Regions from separate parts of the Burkholderia stagnalis genome, predicted to be linked through region 1. Evidence: predicted binding sites of a transcription regulator. Region 1 holds the regulator's gene; the other holds the start of a gene.
The links. Region 1 encodes HrcA, which represses chaperone genes, less so after heat shock. Its sites were predicted from a motif close to TTAGCACTCNNNNNNNNNGAGTGCTAA; they were not measured.
Positions count from the first base shown of each region.

Region 2: rpoH (RNA polymerase sigma factor RpoH) is a predicted target of HrcA. The motif match lies at 1,658-1,684, and genes of this name have one in related genera.

Region 1 is NZ_CP156685.1:3,436,081-3,440,247, forward strand. It holds gene ABFO07_RS15975 (hypothetical protein) at 1-156, shown strand, start outside; gene ABFO07_RS15980 (RNA-binding S4 domain-containing protein) at 128-535, opposite strand; gene hemH (ferrochelatase) at 620-1,684, opposite strand; gene hrcA (heat-inducible transcriptional repressor HrcA) at 1,819-2,841, opposite strand; gene ABFO07_RS15995 (NAD kinase) at 2,969-3,874, shown strand; gene recN (DNA repair protein RecN) at 3,894-4,167, shown strand, end outside.
Region 2 is NZ_CP156685.1:924,877-929,043, reverse strand. It holds gene leuA (2-isopropylmalate synthase) at 1-240, shown strand, start outside; gene ABFO07_RS04400 (nuclear transport factor 2 family protein) at 382-765, opposite strand; gene ABFO07_RS04395 (acyloxyacyl hydrolase) at 811-1,383, opposite strand; gene rpoH (RNA polymerase sigma factor RpoH) at 1,746-2,681, shown strand; gene cydP (cytochrome oxidase putative small subunit CydP) at 2,985-3,251, shown strand; gene ABFO07_RS04380 (cytochrome ubiquinol oxidase subunit I) at 3,241-4,167, shown strand, end outside.

The DNA.
Region 1 (4,167 bases):
CTGACCTTTGCCATCTCGGTGGTCGCGCTGGTACTCGTCGCTGGCACCACCACCATCTGCCTGTCCGGGGCGGTCAACGACCGCACGACCGAATACGGAAGCGCGCGCGCGACGTTCGACCAGATATTCAGTCCCCACCAGAAAATCTGTCGATGATGCGGCGATCGCGCTTGGTCGGCCGGCCGTGCAGCTGGGCCGCCGGCTCGCGGAACATGCGGCGCCGCTCCTGTTCGGCGAGCCGTTCGGCCCGCCCGGCTTCGGACTCCGCATAAAGCGTCTGCGCGACGCTCGCCGGCCCGCGCACGTCGCATACGCCCAGCACGGCAATGTGCCAGACGATGCCGTCGATCGCAATCTCGACCTGGTCGCCCACGCGCACTTCCTTGGCCGGCTTGACCGGCGCCCCGCCGATCCGCACCCGGCCCTTGTCGACCGCATCGGCCGCGAGTGAACGGGTCTTGAAGAATCGCGCGGCCCACAACCATTTGTCGATGCGAAGTTTCGCGCCCGGTTCCGTGGAAATCCGGTAGTTCATGTCAGCCTCCGCCGGGCCGCCCCAAGGAGGCTGACCACCCCCTCGGGGGGCAGCGAACGAAGTGAGCGTGGGGATCGTGTCATTTCAGTTCACCGTTTCCAGCTGCCCTGCCTTGACCGGCCAGCCCTGCAGATTCTCCGCGACGATCTCGCCGAGCGCGCCGATCCACGCATGCGCGCCGTTCAGGCACGGAATGCGATGGAACGCCTTGCCGCCGCCGGCGATGAATTCGTCGCGCACTTCCATGCCGATTTCCTCGATCGTCTCGAGGCAGTCGGCGGTGAAACCGGGGCAGAACACGTCCGCGCGCCGCACGCCGGCCTCGCCGAGCTCGCGCAGCGTCGGCGCCGTGTACGGCTGCAGCCATTCGGCCTTGCCGAAGCGCGACTGGAACGTGACGCGGCACTCGAGCGTCGACAGGCCGAGCGCCGCCATCAGCAGCGCGGCCGTCTGCTGGCACTGGTCGTGATAGGGATCGCCGAGATCGAGCGTGCGTTTCGGCACGCCGTGGAAGCTCAGCACCAGCTTGTCGCCGGCCGCGAAATCGGGCCGGCCGTGCTGCGCCCAGTACTGCCGCACCTGCTCGGCGAGCGCGTGGATGTACGCCGGATGATCGGCGTAATGGCGCACGGTGCGCACTTCCGGCTGGTTGCGCATGCGCGCGAGCGCGCCGAACGCGGCGTCGAACGCCGTCGCCGTGGTCGACGCGGAATATTGCGGATACATCGGCATCAGCAGCACGCGCTCGGCACCGGCCCGCTTGAGCTGCGCGAGCACCTGCGCGATGCCCGGGCTGCCGTAGCGCATCGCGTAGTCGACCATCACGTGGTAGCCGTTCGACGCGAGCAGGTGGCGCACGCCGTCGACCTGGCGCTCGGTATGGACGCGCAGCGGCGAGCCCTCCGGCATCCAGACGGCCGCGTATTTCTTCGCGGACGCGCGGCCGCGCAGCGGCAGGATGACCGTGCGCAGCAGGATCTGCCAGAGCGCCTGCGGGATTTCGACCACGCGGGGATCGGACAGGAATTCGGCGAGATAGCGGCGAACGGCGCGCGGCGTCGGCGCATCGGGCGTGCCGAGATTGATCAGCAGCACCGCGATGCGATGGGCGGCCGCGACGCTCGATGGCGGCTCAAGATCGAAGCGCATGAATAACGACGTGCTCGAGGCACGAAACCGGACGGCCTTCAATTATAGCGGGCCGTCCCTCGCGGGGTGACTGGCCGTTCGGCCGATTGCGGCGCGGCGCGCGCCGCGGCACGATAACGGGACCGGATCGGCGGCTATTGCTGGCTGAGCGCGAGCGACAGCAGGCGCGCGGTGATGTCGACGATCGGGATCACGCGGTTGTACGCCATGCGGGTCGGGCCGATCACGCCGAGCGTGCCGACGATCTTGCCGTTCACCTCGTAGGGTGCGGTGACCACGCTCATTTCCTCGATCGGCACGAGCGTCGATTCGCCGCCGATGAAGATCTGCACGCCCTGGGCGTGGCTCGACACGTCGAGCAATTGCAGGAGGCCCGTCTTGTGGTCGAAAACGTCGAACAGCTTGCGCAACCGCGCCATGTCGGACGACAGGTCCGCCACTTCGAGCAGGTTGCGCTCGCCGGAAATGAGTACGGTGTCCTCGGTGTCCGGCACCTCGGTGCTCGCGGTCACGGCCGCGTGCATCAGCGCGGTCATGTCGCCGCGCAGCTGGTCGATCTCGTCGCGCAGGCGGCGCCGCACGTCGTCGAACGACAGCCCGGCGAAGTGCGCGTTGATGTAGTTGGACGCCTCGGTCAGCTGCGACGGCGAATAGTCGCGCGGGGTCGCGAGCATGCGGTTCTGCACGTCGCCCTCGGGCGTGACGATGATGAGCAGGATGCGCTTGTCGGACAGGCGCATGAACTCGATCTGCTTGAACACGTGGCTGCGGCGCGGCGTCAGCACGACGCCCGCGAACTGCGACAGGTTCGACAGTACGCTCGCCGCGGCCGCGACCACCTTCTGCTGCGGCTCGCCGGCCTGCAGCGTGGTCTGCACCTGGCGGGCGACCGCGTCGGCGTCGATCGGCGCCTCGACCGTCAGCATCGTGTCGACGAACAGGCGATAGCCGCGCGGGGTCGGCACGCGGCCGGCCGACGTGTGCGGGCTCGACACGAGGCCGAGCTCCTCCAGGTCGGACATCACGTTGCGGATCGTCGCCGGGCTCAGCTCCAGCCCGGAGTAACGAGACAACGTGCGCGATCCGACCGGCTGACCGTCGGCGATATACCGTTCGATCAGGGTTTTCAGGAGGGTTCGTGCGCGAGGATCTAGCATGGTGGAAAATTTTAGCGCAACCGCGCGGCTGCGGCGAGTGGCCGCAACCGGCACCCGGGCAGCCCCGCCGCGGCGCCCGGGGGCGCGGACGGTTCTTTTCGTCAACGAGCTATGGTGTAATGCCGGCATGAAAACCGGTAATCAGTTCAATACTGTCGCGCTCGTCGGCCGGAGCAACACGCCCGGCATCGCCGAGCCGCTCGCCACGCTGGCCGCCTGCATCGCGAAGCGGGGTTTCGAGGTGGTCTTCGAAGCCGACACCGCGCGCGAGATCGGCATCGCCGGCTACCCGGCGCTCACCCCCGCCGAAATCGGGGCGCGCGCCGACGTGGCGATCGTGCTGGGCGGCGACGGCACGATGCTCGGCATCGGCCGGCAGCTTGCGCCTTACAAGACGCCGCTGATCGGGATCAACCACGGGCGGCTCGGCTTCATCACCGACATCGCGGCGGCCGACATGCAGGCGCTCGTCCCCGTGATGCTGGCGGGCAAGTTCGAGCGCGAGGAGCGCTCGCTGCTCGAGGCCCGGATCATGCGCAACGGCGAACCGATCTACCACGCGCTCGCGTTCAACGACGTCGTCGTGAACCGCAGCGGCTTTTCCGGGATGGTCGAACTGCGCGCGTCGGTGGACGGCCGGTTCATGTACAACCAGCGTTCGGACGGCCTGATCGTCGCGACGCCGACCGGCTCGACCGCGTACGCGCTGTCGTCGGCCGGGCCGATCCTGCATCCGCAGCTCCAGGGCATCGTGCTCGTGCCGATCGCGCCGCATGCGCTGTCGAACCGGCCGATCGTGCTGCCGGACGACACCAAGATCGCGATCCAGATCGTCGCCGGGCGCGACGTCAACGTGAACTTCGACATGCAGTCGTTCACGTCGCTCGAACTGAACGACACGATCGAGGTGCGCCGCTCGAAGCACACGGTGCCGTTCCTGCACCCGATCGGCTACAGCTACTACGCGACGCTGCGCAAGAAGCTGCACTGGAACGAACATCCTTCGAACGAAGACGACGACACGGCGTCCTGACGCCCCACCGCCCGACACCATGCTCCGTCACCTCTCGATCCGCGACTTCGTCATCGTGGCCGCGCTCGACCTTGAATTCGACAGCGGCTTTACCGTTTTCTCCGGCGAAACCGGCGCCGGCAAATCGATCCTGATCGACGCGCTCGCGCTGGCGCTCGGCGAGCGCGCCGACGCGAGCGTCGTGCGCACCGGCTGCAGCCGCGCCGACATCACCGCCGAATTCACGCCGCACGACCGCGTCGCGCGCTGGCTCGACGAGCACGCGTTCGACACGGAGGACACCGTGATGCTGC
Region 2 (4,167 bases), 1.2 Mb from region 1:
CGGCATGCGGCAGCCGCCTTCGCGGCCGCGGCGCGCGTCGCGATCGAGGTCGGCTCGTGCGAACACGCACGCACGTCGGACGGGCGCATCGCGGTATCGGTCGGCTGCCGGGTCGGCGATGCGCCGCTGCGGCACGGCGTCGGCGTGCACGCGGATGCGGCGGCCGCCGCGCTCGACGCGGTGGTCAGCGCGATCAACCGCTCGGCATGGCATTGCGCCGACCGCCGCGCGGCGGCGTGACGGTGCGCGTCAAGGTTTGAAGAGGGGCAGGCAAAGGGTGCAGGACCACCCGCGCAGCAGGCGATCCGTGCTGCACGGGAAATGAAGAAGCGGCCCAGAAGGCCGCTTCGGACGAGACACGAAAAGGAGCGCCACGCGCGTTCATGTCTCGGTCGCGCACCGCGTCGCCTGCCACGCGAGCAGACGCCAGCGCCCCTGCTCCTGCGCCTGCACGGCGGTGTACGCAATCGGAAACACGAGCCCGCCGTTGTTCGTTTCCATCTCGATCAGCGCCCGCCCGGTGACGAGACAGGTCTCGTCGCCGACGGGCAGCACGTCCTGCGACTGGATTTCGATCTGACGATAGCGGCGGCGGCCGGCGGCGATCGCATCGATGAACTGCTGCTTGGTTTCCCGTTTGCCGTTGGTGTGCACGTAGAACACCTTGTCCGACAGCAGCGCGTCGAGCGCCTCGCCGTCGCCGTCCACCATCGCCCGGAACCGATCGCGCTCGAGCGCGCGGATCGCATCGACCACCTTCGCCATCGCCATACTCCTCGGCAACGCGCCCGCCGTGCGCGGGCGTACGGATCAGAAGTTGTACTGCAAGTAGAGCTGGTGGAAATTTATACCAGGATTCGGCTCTTTGATACCCGCGTTAGACACATGTTGAAAACGGTAGCCGACCTGATACTGTTGCCGTTGCCCGAACTGCAGGCCGACGCCGCCCATGGAGGCGAACTGGAATGCGGTCGACACCGAGAAATCCGTCGCTATGGTCGGATGCGACAGGAAGCGCACCCCCGCGCCGGCTTCCACGTACGGGCGGACCGCGCCGGCGCTCTTGATGAAGCGGATCACCGGCGTCGCGCCGACTTCCCAGATGCTCGTGTGAATGTTGCCGTTCGTATGCCAGTAGCCGACGTGGCCTTCCGCCACGAACGCAAAGTGCCAGCCGCCGATCTCCCACCACGTCCAGCCCGGATCCCAGACCACGCCGAGGTCGCCCTTGTCGATGCTGTGGCGATCCGAGAATCCGCCCCCTGCCTGGATCCCCCACCGATCCGCAAACGCTGCGCCGGAACCGCCCAGCAATGACGCTGCCAGGACCGTGTGCAACGCAAGCCGGCAAGCCCGCCGACCGTTGTCGTTCTTATTGTTCATCTGACACCCCAACTTTGTAGGTTGAATGGAGTCTGCCACCGGAGGGCCGGACTCGAGCGAACAGAATGGTATGGTAAAGGACTTTTTCGATCGGCATCACAAAGCGAAATGGTTTGCTTCCAAAACTACAAAAATCGGAATCGTCTGCTTAATCTCCTAAAAAACAACGGGTTACGGAACTTGCCCGGATTCGAGTGGTCGCACCTAAAGCTATCGATCTCGCAACTTTGATAGGAAAAGCGGGAACTCCAAAGCCCGCACCCCCTCTAAGGAATTAGCACTCAATTGGCTGGAGTGCTAAGATTGACCGCGGAATCATCCGAGACCGGGGTTCATCCCTGATTCCAAAGGAGTTTTCTTAAGTGAGCAACGCACTGACCCTTCCGAACACCCTGAGCCCGGCGTCTGCTAAGGCCGAATCGGCAGGCTCGCTGGCGCTCGCAACCTATTCGATGTTGCCGGGCCAGCTGGGCAACATCGACGCCTATATCCAGGCAGTCAATCGTATCCCGTTGCTGACGGCCGAGGAAGAACGCCAGTACGCAACCGAATTCCGCGAGCAGAACAACCTCGACTCGGCCCGCCGCCTCGTGCTGTCGCACCTGCGGCTCGTCGTGTCGATCGCGCGCAACTATCTCGGCTACGGCCTGCCGCACGGCGACCTGATCCAGGAAGGCAACATCGGCCTGATGAAGGCCGTGAAGCGCTTCGATCCGGCGCAGAACGTGCGTCTCGTGTCCTACGCGATCCACTGGATCAAGGCCGAGATCCACGAGTACATCCTGCGCAACTGGCGCATGGTGAAGGTCGCGACGACGAAGGCGCAGCGCAAGCTGTTCTTCAACCTGCGCAGCCACAAGAAGAGCATGCAGGCGATGACGCCCGAGGAGATCGACGGCCTCGCGCAGGAGCTCAACGTCAAGCGCGAAGACGTGACCGAGATGGAAACCCGCCTGTCGGGCGGCGACATCGCGCTCGAAGGGCAGGTCGAGGACGGCGAGGAAAGCTTCGCGCCGATCGCGTATCTCGCCGATTCGCACAACGAGCCGACCGCCGTGCTCGCCGCGCGTCAGCGCGACATGCTGCAGACGGACGGCATCGCGCAGGCGCTCGACGCGCTGGACGCGCGCAGCCGCCGCATCATCGAGGCGCGCTGGCTGCACGTCGACGACGACGGCTCGGGCGGCTCGACGCTGCACGACCTCGCCGCCGAATTCGGCGTGTCGGCGGAACGCATCCGCCAGATCGAAGCAAGCGCGATGAAGAAAATGCGCACGGCGCTCGCCGAATACGCGTAAATCCCGCCGATTCAAAATCGCTTCGTCAAAAACCGCTGCCCCTCCGGCAGCGGTTTTTTTTCGTCCATAAATTGACCAATTCAATCGGGTATTCACCAAAACGACGCCTGTTCCGCCGATGCTTGATCCAGCTCAAGTTTCGACGAACCCTTCGCGACGGTCCGCCGCAGTGTGGCACTCGGCACGCCGCGGGCGCCCTCTTAAAATTGATACGTCAGGCGCAACAGGATTAGATACTGCTTAATAGCCGTCACCAATCCGACGTAGAGTCGCCCCAAACCTGCTTCAAATCGTTTCAGGATAATGGCCTTGATCTCGATCAATAAAGAGCCAGCCACCAGCGCCACCGGCTGGCGCGGCCGCATCGTCGCGTGGGCACGGGGCCCCACGCTCGCGCGCGACATCACCATCGTGCTGGTCATCAAGCTGGTCCTGCTGATCGCACTCAAATACGCATTCTTCAATCATCCGCAGGCCAAGCACATGTCGCTGCCGCCTGCCGCCGTCGCCGAGAAGCTGCTCTCGGTGCCGGCGCCCGCCTCTACCGAGGGAGACCACCATGATAAGTAGCGAAGTCGTCGATCTGTCACGTCTGCAGTTCGGCATCACGGCGCTCTACCACTTCCTGTTCGTGCCGCTGACCCTCGGTCTGTCCTGGCTGCTCGTGATCATGGAAGCCGTGTACGTGATGACCGGCAAGCAGGTCTACAAGGACATGACCCAGTTCTGGGGCAAGCTGTTCGGCATCAACTTTGCAATGGGCGTGACCACCGGCATCACGCTCGAATTCCAGTTCGGCACGAACTGGTCGTACTACTCGCACTATGTGGGCGACATCTTCGGGGTGCCGCTCGCCGTCGAAGGCCTGATGGCGTTCTTCCTCGAATCGACGTTCGTCGGCCTGTTCTTCTTCGGCTGGAACCGCCTGTCGAAGGTCAAGCACCTGATGGTCACGTTCCTCGTCGCGCTCGGCTCGAACCTGTCCGCGTTGTGGATCCTCGTCGCGAACGGCTGGATGAACAACCCGGTCGGCGCCGAGTTCAACTACCAGACGATGCGCATGGAGTTGACGAACCTGTTCGACGTGCTGTTCAACCCGGTCGCCCAGGTGAAGTTCGTGCACACCGTGTCGGCCGGCTACGTGACGGCCGCGATGTTCGTGCTCGGCGTGTCGTCGTGGTACCTGCTGAAGAAGCGCGACACCGACTTCGCGCTGCGCTCGTTCGCGGTCGCGGCCGGCTTCGGTCTCGCGTCGACGCTCTGCGTGATCGTGCTCGGCGACGAATCGGGCTACACGACCGGCGAAGTGCAGAAGATGAAGCTCGCGGCGATCGAATCCGAATGGGAAACCCAGCCGGCGCCCGCGGCATTCACGCTGATCGGCATTCCGAACCAGAAGGAGGAGCGCACCGACTACGCGATCAAGATCCCGTACGCGCTCGGCCTGATCGCGACGCGCTCGATCGACGAGCCGGTGATCGGCCTG